One region of the Viridibacterium curvum genome, then DNA from elsewhere that is predicted to be linked to it. Evidence: predicted binding sites of a transcription regulator. Region 1 holds the regulator's gene; each other region holds the start of a gene.
What was found. The regulator sigma-54, encoded in region 1, starts transcription at its own class of promoters, with help from an activator protein. The targets are predictions, from matches to a motif close to TGGCACGCTTNCTGCTNA.
Positions count from the first base shown of each region.

Region 1 (3,987 bases):
AGGCGCGTGGGGTGGATCAGGTTGAGGTGGCCGACGAGGTCGGCTGCCCACACGCGGTCATCGTGAACGGTGATATGGGTGTCGAGCCGGCCTGCGACATGGCGCAGGCGCAGCGCGGCCCGGTTGGCTTCAAACAGCTGGGCGACGCTGGTTCGCCGCATTGGCGTCCCACTCGGCAAAGAGGCTGTGCAGCGCGCGCGCGTCGGCGGATTCCGTCAGCGCATCGCGGAATTCGCGATCACTGAACATCGTGGCGAGCTCGGACAGCAGCTGCAGATGCGCCTCGTTGGCCTGCTCGGGCACGAGCATGATGAAGATGAGACCGACGGGCTTGGCATCCGGGGCATCGAAGTTGATCGCTTCGGCCATGCGCATGAAGGCGCCCAGCGGCGACTTGAGGCCCTTGATGCGGCCGTGCGGAATAGCGACGCCTTGCCCAAGCCCGGTGGAGCAGAGCTTCTCACGCTGGGCCAGCGCATCGGTCACCAGCTTGCTGGATACACCGGCCTGGCGTTCAAACATGACGCCGGCAGACTCGAACACTGTCTGCTTGTCGCTGGCAGCAAAGTCGATGACAACGTTGGCAGCAGGCAGGATCTTGGAGATCAGGTTCATTGCAGGTAGTACGGACGCTTCGGCGCCTGGTATTCCGCGAGTTGGCGAGAGAGGGGGGAAAGTTTGCCTGATCGGACAGGCAGCGTCGAGATGAACGAGAGGTTTGTGCTGAAGCGGCCCTCTCCCTGTGCGGGAGAGAGCCGTCGCAGGGGCTCAGCCTTCTGCAGTTTGCTGGTGTTTGATGGCGTCGCGGGTATGGTCGGACGACTTTTCCTTGTGCTTGACGACCTGGCGATCGAGTTTGTCGATCATGGCGTCAATGGCGGCGTAAAGGTCTTCGTTGCTGCTTTCCACGAAGATGTCCTTGCCGCGGACATGAACCGTAACTTCGGCCTTCTGCTTGAGCTTTTCGACAGACAGGATGACATGCGTCGCAGTCACATGGTCGAAGTGACGGATTACCCTGTCTAGCTTGCCTGTGACGTATTCGCGGATGGCGGGCGTCACATCGAGGTGGTGGCCGGTGATATTCAGGTTCATAAGCGAACTCCTAGATCGTTTTGCGCTGACTGACCGGCGGAATATTGAGTGACTCGCGGTACTTCGCGATGGTTCTGCGAGCCACCACGATACCCTGCTGGCCCAACATCTCGGCAATCTTTGCGTCCGACAGCGGTTTTTTGCCGTCTTCCCCTGCGACCATCTGGCGAATCAGCGCGCGAATCGCCGTGGCGGAGCAGGCACCGCCCGTGTCCGTAGACACGTGACTGCCGAAGAAATACTTCAGTTCATAAATCCCACGCGTCGAGGCCAGGTACTTCTGTGTGGTGACCCGCGACACCGTGGACTCGTGCAGTTCCAGCTCTTCGGCAATTTCCCGCAGGGTCAGGGGCCGCATGGCCACTTCACCGTGGTCGAAGAACTGGCGCTGTCTTTCAACGATAGCCTGCGACACGCGCAGGATCGTGTCAAATCTTTGCTGGACGTTCTTTATCAGCCATTTTGCCTCTTGCAGTTGCGTGGACAGCGAGCCGCTGATGCCACGGTTCTGATGAAGGATATCGGCATAGACCCGGTGAATCCTGAGCTTGGGCATGGCCTCGGGGTTCAGGTTAGCCGTCCAGGCGCCACGGTACTTGCGCACGATCACATCCGGCACGATGTAACGCGCTTCCAGCGGCGCAAACTGGGCACCCGGATGCGGGTTGAGGCTGCAGATGAGTTCGTGTGCGGCACGCAGGCCGTCGTCATCGCAGCCCAGGCGGCGGCGGATCTTGACGAAATCACGTGCGGCGAGCTGTTCGAGACAGTGCTCGACGATGCCCATGGCCAGATCGCGCGTGGGGCTCTTGTCGCGTGCCTTCAGTTGCAGCAACAGGCATTCCTGCAGGCTGCGGGCGCCGATTCCCACGGGGTCGAAGTGCTGCACATGGCGCAAAGCCGTGACCAGCTCTTCGAGCTCGACTTCCCATTCTTCGGGGATCAGGGGGAGGAGCTCTTCAAGCTCCTGCGCCAGCATGCCGTCGTCTTCGAGCGCTTCAATGATGAGGCGGATCAAGGCGCGGTCGCGGTCCGAGAAGGGCATCAGCGCGAGCTGCTGCTCAAGGTGGTCGCGCAGGCTGGTGCTTGCGGCCTGGAACTCCTGGAAATCGCTGTCGTCGTCGCTGTCGTTGCTGCCACTGCCGCTGCCCGTGGCTTCGGCACGCCATTCGGCAGCCTCGCCGATGTCGTCGTCCGACACCGAGTCGTAGGCCTCGGTAATGGTGTCGGGCATTTCGACGGTGGTTTGCGGCTCGAAGTCCTCTTCGCCATTGGCGTGGCGGTCGGACAGTTCACTGGCTGCTGTCGCAGCCTCTGCCGTGGGCACGTCCTGCATCGGTGCGACATCTTCGCCCTCCTCGGCGCCATCGCGTTCGAGCAGAGGGTTTTCGAGCAGCATGCGCTCGATTTCGGTATTGAGCTCCAGGGTGGACAGCTGCAGCAGTTTGATGGACTGCTGGAGTTGAGGCGTAAGCGCTAGCTGTTGGGAGAGACGTAACTGGAGCGAGGGCTTCATGACTGGATGATGCGTGATTTACAGCCGGAAATGTTCACCCAGATAGATCTGGCGAACCTGGTCATTCTGCACGATCTCGTTCGGACGACCGCCCGCCAGCACTTCGCCGGCATTGATGATCCAGGCGTGGTCGCAGATACCGAGGGTTTCGCGCACGTTGTGGTCGGTGATCAATACGCCGATTCCGCGTGCCTTGAGGTAGCCGATGATCTTCTGGATGTCGATCACCGCGATCGGATCGACGCCCGCGAAGGGTTCATCGAGCAGGATCAGTTTGGGGTTGGTGGCGAGTGCGCGCGCAATTTCGACGCGACGGCGTTCGCCGCCAGACAGGGATATCGCATTGGCGTCGCGCAGATGGCCGATGTTGAGCTCGTCGAGCAGTTCGTCGAGGCGACCCCGTTGCTCGTCCTTGCCGAGCTTTTGCAATTCGAGGACGGCGAGGATGTTTTCCGTCACCGTCAGCTTGCGGAACACCGAGTTTTCCTGAGGCAGATAGGACAGGCCCAGCTGCGCACGACGGTGCATCGGCAGGTGGGTGATGTCGGTGCTGTTCAGGTGAATGCGGCCGCCATCTGCCTTGACGAGACCCACGATGGTGTAGAAGCAGGTCGTCTTGCCCGCACCATTTGGGCCCAGCAAGCCGACGACTTCGCCGCCGCCGACCTGGAAGGACACGTCCTTGACCACGGTGCGGGCTTTGTAACGTTTGCGGACGCCTTCAACCTTCAACAAACTCATGCACGGGATCTTTCAGCAACTTGCGGATCAGCTCCGCCGAAAAGCCGCGCGACTGCAGAAAGCGGGCTTGCCTGGCCCAGTCCTTCGCATCGACGGGCGGCTGCCCGAATTTCTTTTTCCACACGCTCCGTGCGCGTGTCAGTTCGTCTTCAACCAGTACCTCACCGAGTGCGGTGCTGGCGAGTTCTTCCGTCACACCACGGTCACCCAGCTCGCGGCGGATGCGGGCACTGCCCAGTCGTCCGGCGCGTGATCTCACATAGCTTTCGGCGAAGCGCGCGTCGGACTGAAGCCCTGTTTCTGCCATGCGGTCCAGCACGGCCTCCACGTCATCGCCCTCATCGGCACGCGCAGCCAGCTTGCGCCGCAGCTCCTGCCGCGAATGCTCGCGGGTGGCGAGCAGACGCAGTGCAGTGCTGGTGAGGGAGGAGGCGGGCTTCTTCACTGCGGGCTCCGGTCAGATCCGCGGACGCCGGGCTTACTCGGCGGCCACGGCCTGCATGGCTGCGACGCCGACAGCTTCGCGGATCTTGTTTTCGATCTCGCGTGCGGTCTCGGGGTGCTCACGCAGGAACTCGCGGGCGTTGTCCTTGCCCTGACCGATCTTCTCGCCTTGATAGGCGTACCAGGCGCCG
Region 1 is NZ_BAABLD010000008.1:1,043,778-1,047,764, forward strand. It holds gene hprK (HPr(Ser) kinase/phosphatase) at 1-161, opposite strand, end outside; gene ABEA02_RS12640 (PTS sugar transporter subunit IIA) at 130-615, opposite strand; gene hpf (ribosome hibernation-promoting factor, HPF/YfiA family) at 769-1,095, opposite strand; gene ABEA02_RS12650 (RNA polymerase factor sigma-54) at 1,106-2,611, opposite strand; gene lptB (LPS export ABC transporter ATP-binding protein) at 2,630-3,352, opposite strand; gene recX (recombination regulator RecX) at 3,333-3,797, opposite strand; gene recA (recombinase RecA) at 3,831-3,987, opposite strand, start outside.

Region 2 (3,987 bases), on a different contig from region 1:
ATGGTGCGGGCGACTACGTCTACCTCGCCCCGAATCGCGTGAACCTGCAGATGGCGCAGGAGCGGCATCCGAATGTGAAGTTCCTGGAGACGCGGGAGATTTATTGATGTTCAGCGGCTCAAGTCCATAGATATCTGTTTCGCCTGCACAGCCGTGCTCCCGGAACGCGCGGCAGCCTTCCGCCCCTCCCGGCGCGCTTGGGGCGAAGATCTTCCAGCGCGATAGTTACCGGGCGGTGCCTGTTTCCGCGCGGCGATGTCAAGGGAACACGCGTGCCTGGTGTGCCCACGCGCTTGAGTTGCTTGCCCGGTTTCCTTCAGTCACGAGGCGTGGCGTCAACCGCCGGCGCGGAGCTCTTCCACACAAACGGAAACATGAACTGGCGCGGGAAGCCGTCCGGCACGTAGTCGCCCAGCACGCCGTAGCGTTCGGGCCACTTGCGGTCTGACTTCACGGCGGTGCCGAACAGGTAGTCAAGGAAGGCAAAGTGGGCCGAGTAGTTGCGGTCCAGCGCTTCCTGGTCCTGTGAGTGGTGCCAGTGGTGGAAGTTGGGTGTAACGATGAGGTAGCGCAGCGGGCCGAGGCGCACGCTGACGTTGGCGTGGTTGAACACGGCCTGGAAGCCGACAATGATGATGTAGGCGTCGATCACTTCCTTGGCGAAGCCGAGCACGAAGATCGGTGCCAGCACGAGGGTGCGCGTCATCAGCAGTTCGAGGATGTGCTGGCGCGAGCCGGCCAGCCAATCCATGTGCTTGGCGCTGTGGTGCACGGCATGCAGGCGCCAGAGCACCGGAATCTCGTGATACGCACGGTGCGTCCAGTACTGCACGAGGTCAGCGACGAGAATGATGGCAAACAGCGCGACCGGGAAAGGCAGACCGGCTACCCAGGACTGCACGCTGTCGCGCGCGGCCCAGCCGAAGAGCTTGTGCACCAGCAGGTTGGTGGCCAGCAGGATGAAGCCGACGACGAGGTGATTGACGAGGAAGTGATGTAGGTCGGTACGCCACTCTTCCCGGAACACTGGCTGGTCCTTTCGCAGCGCGAAAAGTTTCTCGATGAAGACGAACAGCAGGGTCGAGCCCAGCAGGTCGAGGATGAACCAGTCCAGCCCGAGATAGGCGGTGCTTTGTTCGTAGGGGCCGACCTGGACCTTGCTGCCGCCCAGCAGCAGGCACAGCACAACGATGCCGAAGGCAATGGCTGCCAGCCAGCGGGTGCGGCCAAAAATGGCGTTGAAGAGCGCAATGCCGCCTGACAGCACCATCGACCAGAACAACAGCTGGCGCATCGCGCCGACGTCATAGACGTGGTGGCGCAGCTCGGGCGTCGTCAGGTACTGCGGAAAGTGGAAAGCCAGCACGCCGAGCAGGCAGAGGATGGACAGGCACAGGGCGAAGACGCCGGAAATCATGCCGGAACCGGATTCGAGGCGGCCATGCGAGGCGCGCAGTCGCAGAAGCTTGCGGATCATTTCCATCATCGTTGGACTATCTTCAGGTCAGGGATGCCAGCTGGCACAAGCGGGCGATGTTATCGCAAGGCCAGGCCCGCTGCGGCAGCCCCCGGTCGGCCCTTCAAGCGACCGCGACGCGGATCGGATTGCCGATGGCACACCCTTTGCTGAATCCCCTCCGAAAGCAGTGCTGTTGCAGATACCGGAAAGGATTCAGTCATGCCCGAAGTCAGCGTCAATCCCGCCCTTGCCATTGCCTCCGTGCAGCAGGGAAATGCGCAGAATGAAGCCGCCAGAGAAGGGGTAAACCAGAGCGAAGGCGCGCAAAGCTTCTCCAGTGTGTTGCGCGAAAAGCGGGCCGCTGCGAGCGGCGACAAGGCTTCCTCCAGGATGGAAGCGACCGCCGGGAAACCCGCATCGGACAAGGCCGCCGGGACTGACAAGGAGACGGCAGCCGAGGGCACAGCAAACCCGGCAACCCCGGCCGATCTGGCGCAGTTGCTGGCCAGCGTGAGCCTGCAGTCGCGCATGAGCGAGACCCCGTCGCAGACCGAGGTCGTGACGGATCAGACGGCACCGGACGCGGGGCTGGCCGGGCTGATGGTCATGCCCGAGGTTGCCCGCAGTGACGCCCCGCTGACAGACAAGCCTGCCGCCAACGCGGCAAACCTTGCCGCTTCTACGGCAATTCCGGATGCCGCAGACGGCCGCAGCGCGGCACTTCAGCAACCGCTGGGCAATATGAGCAATGGCAAGTCCGAAGCCGGGGATGAACAGCTAACAAACGGCGAACAACTGCCCACCGCGACCACAGAACTGACGACCCGCCAGGAGTCTAATAAGCCAAGCTTTGCCGCAACACTGGAGCAAGCCGGTCTCAACAGCACGCAGCAGGCCGAGCTGATGCGGCAGAGCCAGACCGCGCAGGCCGCCACGTCGGCGCATGCCGGCCAGAACAGCGCTACGGTCTCAGAGATCCGCACACCGGTCGGACAGGCTGGCTGGGCCGAAGAAGTGGGCCACAAACTGGTGTGGAGTGCCCAGCATGACTCGGGCAAGGCCGAGCTGGTGCTGACACCTGCCCACCTTGGCCGCGTCGAAATCTCGATTGACATGAAGGGTGACCAGGCCAGTGCCAGCTTCGTGGCGGTGAATCCGGTAGCCCGTGAGGCGTTGCAGGACGCCATGCCCAAGCTGCGCGACATGCTGGCGCAGTCCGGCATCAATCTCGGCCAGGCCGACGTGGGCGCTGGCCAGAGCGGCCAGGGGTCTGACGCGGCAGGCCGCGAGCGCCGTGGTGGTGGCGGATCTGGCGTGCAGGGCAATGGCGGCGGTTTGCTGAATGAAACCAGCCAGGTCCGCCAGACCCGCTCTGGTACTGGGCTCGTCGACACCTTCGCCTGAAAGCGCCATGGCAACAAATTGCTTCCAAGGCTTCATTTGCCGCCCGCTTTGTCCGTTATTCAGGGCTTGGGCACTGTCGCCATGACGCGACAATGCCGCTGAACTGGCAAGGTGATCAAACATGGCAAACAAGGAAGCGCCCAAGAAAGAAGAAGCCGCAGCAGGCGACGCCCCGCCCAAGAAGAGCAAGAAGCTGCTCTTCATCATCATCGGCGTGGCAGTCCTGACGCTGGGGCTTGGCGTCGGGCTGGGCATCATGCTGGGCGGCAAGAAGGCGCCTGCCGATGGCGAACACGAAGAGGCCAAGGCCGAGAAACACGAAGAGAAAAAGAAGGAAGAGCACAAACCGCCGGTGTTCCTGCCGCTGGAGCCCTTTACGGTCAATCTGCAGCCCGAGACGCCGGGTGCCGGTGAGCAATTCCTGCAGATGGCGGTGAGTCTCAAGGTCAGCGATGACAAGAAGGCCGAGGAGCTGAAGGCACTGATGCCGCAGATTCGCCACGAGATCCTCAACCTTGCCGGCGCGCAAAAAGCCAGCGAGATCACCTCCCCCGAGGGCAAGGAGTCTCTGGCTGCCGACATTCAGGATGTGATGAATGAAGTGATGGGCGTCGAGCCGCCCAAACGCAGCAAGCGCCGCAAGAAGGACGCGGAAGAGCACGAAGTCGAACTGCCCGTGCAGGCCGTGTTCTTTACGCAGTTCATCGTCCAGTAATCCAGCCACAGGTAGCGCGACATGGGTCAGGATTTTCTCTCGCAAGACGAAGTTGATGCCCTTCTGAAGGGCGTCACCGGCGAGCTCGACGAACCCGATTCCGGTAGCGGCGAGGAAGGCGGCATACGCTCCTACGACCTCGCGACGCAGGAACGCATCGTCCGTGGTCGCATGCCGACGCTGGAGCTGATCCACGAACGCTTCGCCCGTTACCTGCGTATTGGCCTCTTCAACTATATGCACCGCAATGCGGAAGTGTCGGTTGGGCCGATCCGCGTTCAGAAGTACAGCGAGTTTGTCCGCAATCTCGTGGTGCCGACCAACCTCAACCTCGTGCTGGCCAAGCCGCTGCGCGGCACGGGGCTGATGGTCTTTGACCCCGATCTCGTCTTCCTCGTCGTCGACAACA
Region 2 is NZ_BAABLD010000002.1:490,144-494,130, forward strand. It holds gene ABEA02_RS03520 (peptide chain release factor 3) at 1-107, shown strand, start outside; gene ABEA02_RS03525 (sterol desaturase family protein) at 317-1,477, opposite strand; gene ABEA02_RS03530 (flagellar hook-length control protein FliK) at 1,679-2,863, shown strand; gene ABEA02_RS03535 (flagellar basal body-associated FliL family protein) at 2,985-3,578, shown strand; gene fliM (flagellar motor switch protein FliM) at 3,600-3,987, shown strand, end outside.
Region 2: ABEA02_RS03530 (flagellar hook-length control protein FliK) is a predicted target of sigma-54. The motif match lies at 1,613-1,630, and genes of this name have one in related genera.

Region 3 (3,987 bases), 820 kb from region 1:
GGTGCGGATGTGCCGATCATCACCTTCCTGATGGACGGGCGGCGTGATTACTACGGCGTGAACAAGACGCTGGAGGCCGGGTCGGGTCACATGAAGGCGCTGCACCTGCGACCCTTCATCACGAGTGTGCAGAACGGGCCGGATGTGTTGTTCGCGAGTGCAATCAAGAATGACACGGCGAACAATGTGAGCCTGGAGTCGGCCTTCACCCTGCCGGCGGATGCGGAGTTCTGGCTCGACGACCAGCCCTTGCAGTTGTTCAACGCAAGCAGTGCCTGGGTGCAGGACTTTGCAGCCAATGGCGAGAGCACGCAGATTGCGGTGAGCGAGCGCACGGGCAAGCCGGTGGTGAGCCTTGTTGATGAAGACGACAAGCTGGGCGTGGGGCTGTCGCAGCGCTTTGCGGTGGAGGCCGGCAAACGCTATCGCCTGACGGCGGCGCTGCAGGGCGGTGACGTCTATCTCTATCTCAACTTCTACGACGCGGCGCAGCGCCTGATTGGTGGTGAAAACGCCTTGCGTGTGACGGGCGGGCAGGGCGTGGCGGTCGAGCGTTCAAATCTGCAGCTGGCACCAGCGGGCGCGGTGCAGTGCAAGGCCTGGCTCTATTCGACCTCGACGAACCGCACGCGCATCAGCGTGACGGACCTGCGTTTCGAGGAGGTGGCGGAGAGCGGCGCCGCACAGCGCGTGCTGGGCGGTTTCGACTTTCGCGAGTTCCGCGCCGAGCAACGAGCCGTGCCCTTGGGGGCGACGCTGCATGTGCGCCGCGAGGGCGTGGTGGCGTCGCTGCGCATTCTCGGCGCGTGGGACGTACAGGGCCGCTCGATTGCCGCCAGCCTGCACAACGATGGTTTGAGCTGGCGGGCGATGCGTCTGGGCGTCGTACATGCGACGGGGCGCGAGGAGGGCGTGGCTGCCGTGGCAGCCTGGGCGCGCGTTGAGGAAGGGCTGGCCACGGAGGAGGCTTTTGCGGCCTATCGGCGCCACATTGCAGCCGCAAGGAGTGTTGCGACTCGCGATGGCGAGGTGCTGGAGGCTGGTCTGGACATCGCACCCTCCCTTCGATTGCGGGCCGACGTGATGCGCGGGCAGCGTTTGCTGCGCGAGGGCATGACGGTGGTGCCGGAGGGGGCTGCGCTGTGGGTGGATGGCAAGGATCTGGCCCGCAGCCTGTTGGGGGACTACCTTCAGGACTAGGGCGTGTTCACAGTCACCCAGCGGATTGCGTTGAAATGCGGGGCTTGCCAGACGAGGCGCGCAACGCAGTATGGCAAGCCCCGTGCCTTGTTCCGTGCGCAATTCAGTGCCCGCGCAACCATCGGATGAATGTGGACACGCTCCGGGGCGCTGGTCGGCGCGTGAAGCAGGCACGCGTTTTGCGCGCTGACAATCGCTACAATGGCATCCGCTTCAAGGATCCGGCGCGAGCCGGGGTTGCATGGTTCGAGGATGGGCATGCTCAAGATTCTGGTTATCGACGAGGTTCAGGAACGCGCATTGGAAATATGCGAGGGCCTGACGCGCGCCGGCCACATGGTGGCTGCTGTGCTGCCCGACGCGTTCGGGCTTGTCGAGCGCATCCAGGATGTTCAGCCCGACGTCGTGCTCATCAACACTGACTCGCCCAGCCGCGACACGCTGGAACATATTGCAGCCATGAACGCGAGCTTTCCGCGCGCCGTGCTGATGTTCTCGGAGGACAGTGGCGACGATGCTATTCGCCAGGCGATGCGGGCCGGCGTGTCTTCCTATGTGGTCGATGGTCTTGAGCCCGCAAAGCTGAGCTCGCTGCTGCGCGTGGCGACAGCACACTTCGACGAGTTCATGGCCCTGCGCCGCGAGCGCGACGAAGCGCAGCGCAAGCTGTCCGAGCGCGTCATCGTGGATCGTGCCAAGGGTGTGCTCATGAAGGCGCGCGGCATGGGCGAGGACGAGGCCTACCACGCCCTGCGCAAGCTGGCGATGGAGCGCGGTCGCAAGCTTGTTGAAGTCGCCGAAGAAGTGCTCGCCAGCGCCAAGCTGCTGCTGGGCTGAGCCAGGCTCTTCCCTCCCTGCTGTTCTCGCCCTCTTCCTGTTTTCCTGTCTGTTTCTGCCCGTCCCTGCGGCCTCCGGCTGCATTTGGTGCCTGTGCGCACGCGCGCATTTCGCCCCCTCGTTTGCCCCCGGGTCAGCCTGACAACGGTGCGCGCTGCACCGCATGGGTGCGTTCCTGAGCAGCCGTCCACCGGGTGGTTTATCTGCTTGCGCATATGCAAGTCATTGAAATTACGTTATTTGCTTTGACTGGCACGCTGCCTGCTAAGAAGAGACCAAGTGCGAGCCAATGGCGGCTGCACGCGGACAAAGGCGTCCGACATGGGAGACCGTCAATCGGTCCGTCATGTCGTGACGCCTTTTTCCGTTTTGCACGTGCAAACCCGGTACCTCAATGGAGATGAACATGACGGAGAAATTTGATGATCAGGCAAGTCGGCGCGGTTTTCTCAAGCGGGGTGCGGCCATGACCGGCGCCATTGCTGCGGCGAGCACATTGCCGTCGTCAGGTGCGTGGGCTGCGGGCTCGGACGCCCCTGAGCTGACGGAAGTGAACATCGGTTTCATTCCGCTGACGGATTGTTCATCGGTGGTGATGGCTGCCGTGAAGGGCTTCGACAAGAAGTACGGCATCAAGATCAACCCCACCAAGGAAGCCTCATGGGCGGCCGTGCGCGACAAGCTGGTGAACGGCGAACTGCACGCCGCTCACGTGCTCTACGGCCTCATCTACGGAGTGCACCTCGGCATTGGTGGCCCGAAGAAGGACATGGCCAACCTGATGACCATCAACAACAATGGTCAGGCCATCTCGTTGTCGAACGCGCTGAAGGACAAGGGCGCCATCAATGGCGAGACACTCGCCAAGCTAGTTGCCAAGAAAGAGAAGGAATACACCTTTGCGCAGACCTTCCCGACCGGTACCCACGCCATGTGGCTGTACTACTGGTTGGCGGCCAACGGCATCGACCCGATGAAGGACGTGAAGACCATCGTTGTGCCTCCGCCGCAAATGGTGGCCAACATGCGCGTCGGCAACATGGATGGTTTCTGCGTGGGCGAACCCTGGGGCATGCGCGCCATTGTCGACAAGATCGGCTTCACCGCTATCACGACACAGGATATCTGGCAGGACCACCCCGAGAAGATTCTTGGTACCACGGCTGAATTCGTGAAGAAGTATCCGAAGACTGCTCGTGCCATGGTCTGCGCGATCCTCGAAGCCTCGATGTGGATCGATGCCAGCGCCAAGAACCGCAGCGAGACAGCTGACGTGGTGTCGGCCAAGTCCTACGTCAATACCGATTCCGACGTCATTCGCGGTCGCATGGTGGGTCAGTATGAAGATGGTCTGGGCAAGAGCTGGTCAGAGAAGAACTACATGAAGTTCTACAACGACGGGCAAGTGAACTTCCCCTGGCTGTCCGATGGCATGTGGTTCCTGACCCAGCACAAGCGCTGGGGTCTGCTGAAGGAAGACGTCGATTATCTGGCTGTTGCCAAGCAGATCAACCAGACGGCGCTCTACAAGGAGGCTGCCGCCATCGTCAAGGCTCCGATTCCCAAGTCCGATATGCGCACGTCCAAGCTCGTCGACGGCGTGGTGTGGGACGGCAAGGACCCGAAGAAGTACGCCGCAAGCTTCAAGATCAAGGCCTGATGGCGATGACACCGGTGCGCCACAAGCGCACCGGTGTCGGTTTCCCGATCTCCCACAGGAGTAACCAGAATGAGTAGCGCCACGATGAGCATCTCGCAAACCCCGACCTTTTCCTCGACCGCACCCGCCAACGCTGCGACGCCCGTGCAGGCTGTTGCCGCAGCACCCGTCGCCCCTGCCGCACCGGCGGCTCCCGTCGCCAAGCGTAGCGAACTGCGTGAGCGGCTGAAGAATATCGCCCGCATCGTGCTGCCGCCCCTCATCGGGCTGGCACTGCTGATCGCCATCTG
Region 3 is NZ_BAABLD010000008.1:220,698-224,684, reverse strand. It holds gene ABEA02_RS08730 (hypothetical protein) at 1-1,200, shown strand, start outside; gene ABEA02_RS08725 (ANTAR domain-containing response regulator) at 1,459-2,037, shown strand; gene ABEA02_RS08720 (CmpA/NrtA family ABC transporter substrate-binding protein) at 2,444-3,697, shown strand; gene ntrB (nitrate ABC transporter permease) at 3,767-3,987, shown strand, end outside.
Region 3: ABEA02_RS08720 (CmpA/NrtA family ABC transporter substrate-binding protein) is a predicted target of sigma-54. The motif match lies at 2,288-2,305, and genes of this name have one in related genera.

Region 4 (3,987 bases), 230 kb from region 1:
TAGCCCCCTGCCTCTCTGAAACACAGACTGCGATGTACCCCCGGTGACGGCACACTTCGGTAGCCGTCCCCACCCCCGAGGGGGTTGCGGTTTTTCCTTGCGGTGGCTCGCCGGAAAACCTTGACGCGCCCTCTGTGCACCCTGCTGAAACAGGCACGCCACGCGCATCGCAACCCTTCCTGAAAGGCTGCGCAGCCGAATCTTCCTCTCCGCACTGCAGCATCAGCTGACACGGTCCGCCCCGGTAAACGCTCACCCTCCCGAACGGCGCCACCACATGCCCGTCATACGGCTATTCCTACTTGCGCTCAGCGCGTGCAGTCGCCACACTGAGTTACCGTCCCACGGAGCGAAACCATGAGCACGACCGTCAAGGAAATCCTCGCCGGCAAGTCGGCAGAAATTCTCGGTGTCACACCTGCGACCACCGTCTTTGAAGCGCTGGAACTCATGGCCAAGGCCGACATCAGCGCAGTACTGGTTCTCGAATCCGAACGCCTCGTCGGCATCTTCACCGAGCGCGACTACGCCCGCAAAGTCGCGCTGCGCGGCAAGTCCTCGCGCGACCTCAAGATCGGCGATGTCATGACACAAAACCTGCTGACCATCTCGCCCAGCCAGAACGTCGACGACATCATGAGCATCATGACCGAGAACCGCTTCCGCCACCTTCCGGTTGTCGAACGCGGCAAGCTCGTCGGCATCGTCACCATCGGCGACGCAGTCAAGGCCGTCATGGAAGAGCAGCGCAAGACCATCGAACAACTGTCCAGTTACATCTCAGGCGAGATGTCGATCTGACGCCTGGGTGGCGACGCCAAACACGGCATCCATCAGGAAGTCTTCCTTGCGTGCGTGCTGCGTCAGCAAGCTGCGCAGCCGCACCGACTCATTGAGATAGCTCACCACGTCGCACACTGCGATGGCGCCGCCCATGTGATCCATCATCGCATTCATGCGCTGATGTTCGCGGCGCATGATGGCAGTGGATGTTGCATTGACATAAGCCTGTCGCTCAAAGGCTGGAAACAGCTCCTCTTCCTCGGCCTCGAAGTGCGCACGCATCGAGGTGCGCAAGCGACCATAAGTCGTCTCCGCCTCCGGCCAAGCCTCGCGCTGCACGAAACTATCCAGACTCATCAGCAGGTCGTCGCAACGACGATGCATGTCCTCAAGCAGTTCTTGTGCTTCCATCTGACCCTCCTTTTGGCTCATTGCCTTCTTGACCCGCCCCGCGGGGCCGGAACTCCGAAATCCAGCCAGCCCATTCTGCGCGTCAGGAAAAGCCGCGATTTGAGACAGATCAGGGAGCGCTTCGGCGATAATTCCCCTGTTTCTGCCGCCAAAACTCCGCAACATGAATACTTCACGCCCTGAACGCGCCGTTGTTCTGCTCTCCGGCGGTCTCGACTCCGCCACCTGCCTTGCCATTGCCCGCGACGCCGGTTACGAGACCTACGCCCTCTCCGTCGCCTACGGCCAGCGCCACGCTGCCGAGCTGCAGGCCGCCGAGCGCGTTGCCGCAGCCCTGGGTGCGCGCGAGCACCGCGTCGCTCACGTCGACCTGGGCCAGTTCGGTGGCTCGGCCCTCACCGATGCCAGCATCGCCGTGCCCACCGACGGCGTGCAGCCCGGCATCCCCGTCACCTACGTACCGGCGCGCAACACCGTCATGCTGTCGCTTGCGCTGGGCTGGGCCGAGGTGCTGCAGGCACAGCACATCTACGTCGGCGTGAATGCCGTCGACTACTCCGGCTACCCCGACTGCCGCCCCGAGTTCGTTGCCGCTTTCGAGAAGCTGGCCCAGCTCGCCACCAAGGTCGGCATCGAAGGCCTGCCCCTGCAGGTGCACGCTCCGCTGATCTCGCTCAGCAAGGCCGGCATCATCCAGCTCGGCTCCAGGCTCGGCGTTGACTACGGCATTACGGTTTCGTGCTACCAGGCTGACGACGACGGTCGGGCCTGTGGCAAGTGCGATGCCTGCAGGCTGCGTAGCGCAGGTTTCGTGGAAGCTGGACTGTCCGATCCCACGCGCTACAAGCCGTGATTTTTGTCACTTTTATCGTTGTCGTTGTTTTTTACAGTCGCCAGGAATTTTCAAGTTATTGATTTTGAATTTGTTTTTCGATGATGCCCGTCGTTGGCGTGAATTAATTAACACTATCGACTTCTGTTGTCGCGATTACTTTCTTACACAGCTTCGGAAGTTTCGCAGGACAGCCGCCCAACCATCTGATTAGTAACGGATTTCTAATCTGGCACCCTCTTTGCTGAGATGGCTTCGGGTTCAGCACTTACGCCCTGAACCACCAACTCTCAAAGGGATGAACAACATGAACAAGATGTCGCAACTCGCAGCGACCGCACTGATCGCGACCGGAGCCCTGCTCACGACACCCGCACAAGCTACCGCGATCGAATGGAGCATCTCCGGTCCGGGCACCACGAGCGCAACCCAGGTCGATGCTGACACCTGGAGCATGCATTACGACCAGCCGGGATACGGCGTCACCCGCGTCTGGACGGTCAGCGGTGTCGCTGACAGCGCTGGCGACTACGCCATTGATTACATCTTCAGCGGCTTTCACTCCTGGTACATGGCACAAGCCAGCCTGACCGCATCGCAAACGGGTGGCCCGAGCACGGCCCTGCTGCCGAACAGCGGTGTCAGCGGCGGCTTCAATGTCAGCGGCAGCTACACCTTCGCAGGCGTCAGCGCTGGCGACGTTCTGAGCTTCACGATCACCGGTTACAACTGGGACTCGTCCGCCATCATCGTCGGCGACCTGGTGCTCGATCAGACCAGCGAAATCCCCGAGCCCGCTGGCCTCGCGCTGGCTGCACTGGGCCTCACTGGCCTGGCCGCTTCGCGTCGCCGCCGCGCAGCCTGATTCGGCCCTGCGCAACAAACAAAAAGGACAGCCTCGGCTGTCCTTTTTGTTGCGCTCATCCGCTGTGTTCAGGCATCGATCTTCAACACCGTGTGGTGCGCAATCATCCACTCCTCGTTGGTCGGCAGCACCGCCGCCAGCACGCGACTGCCGGGCTTGCTGATCAGCATGGCCTTGCCACGCTGGCTGTTGGCTTCCGCATCGACTTCCAGCCCCAGCCAGGCGAGATAGCCAAGGATGCGTGCGCGCACATTGCAGGCGTTCTCGCCGATACCACCGGTGAACACCACGGCATCCAGTCCACCCGCCGCGACTGCGAGGCTGCCGATCTCGCGCGCAGCGCGATAGCAGAACAGGTCGATAGCCTCTTTCGCCTCGGGCGCGTCGCTGGCTTCCAGCGTGCGCATGTCCTGGCTGATGCCGGAGACGCCCAGCAGCCCCGATTCCTTGTAGAGGAAGTTCGTCAGCTTCTTGCTGTCGTAGCCATGCTGATCGATGAGGTACAGCAGCACGCCCGGGTCCAGCGCACCGGTACGCGTCCCCATCATCAGACCGTCCACTGCGGTGAAGCCCATGGTCGTGCCGATACTCTTGCCATCACGCAGCGCGGCCATCGAAGCGCCGTTGCCGAGGTGGGCGATGACGACCGCGCCCTTGGCCTTGTCGCCCAGCAGCTTGGGCATTTCGCGCGACACGTATTCGTACGACGAACCGTGGAAACCATAGCGCTTCACGCCTTCAGCCGAAATGGCGCGCGGAATCGCGAAGGCCTCAGCCAGCGGGCTCTGCGTGCGGTGGAACGCCGTGTCGAAGCAAGCTACCTGCGGCAGCGTCGGGAAGCGCTTCATGAGAGCCTTCACCGGGCGCAGGTTGTGCGACTGGTGCAGCGGAGCAAGTGCGCACAGCGCATCAAGCTTGGCGAGCACTTCGGCATCGAGACGCACTGGCGCCGAGAATTCCGAACCACCGTGCACGACGCGATGGCCCACACCGACAAGCTCGATGTCCTGCGTGCCCAGCCAGGCCAGCACGGCATCCAGCGAGATCTGGTGCTGCTCTTCAAGGCTTGAACCGGCCGGTGCGGAGATGCGCTGGT
Region 4 is NZ_BAABLD010000008.1:1,269,585-1,273,571, reverse strand. It holds gene ABEA02_RS13630 (CBS domain-containing protein) at 358-801, shown strand; gene ABEA02_RS13625 (hemerythrin domain-containing protein) at 781-1,194, opposite strand; gene queC (7-cyano-7-deazaguanine synthase QueC) at 1,358-2,047, shown strand; gene ABEA02_RS13615 (PEP-CTERM sorting domain-containing protein) at 2,334-2,891, shown strand; gene ABEA02_RS13610 (acetate/propionate family kinase) at 2,960-3,987, opposite strand, start outside.
Region 4: ABEA02_RS13615 (PEP-CTERM sorting domain-containing protein) is a predicted target of sigma-54. The motif match lies at 2,257-2,274, and genes of this name have one in related genera.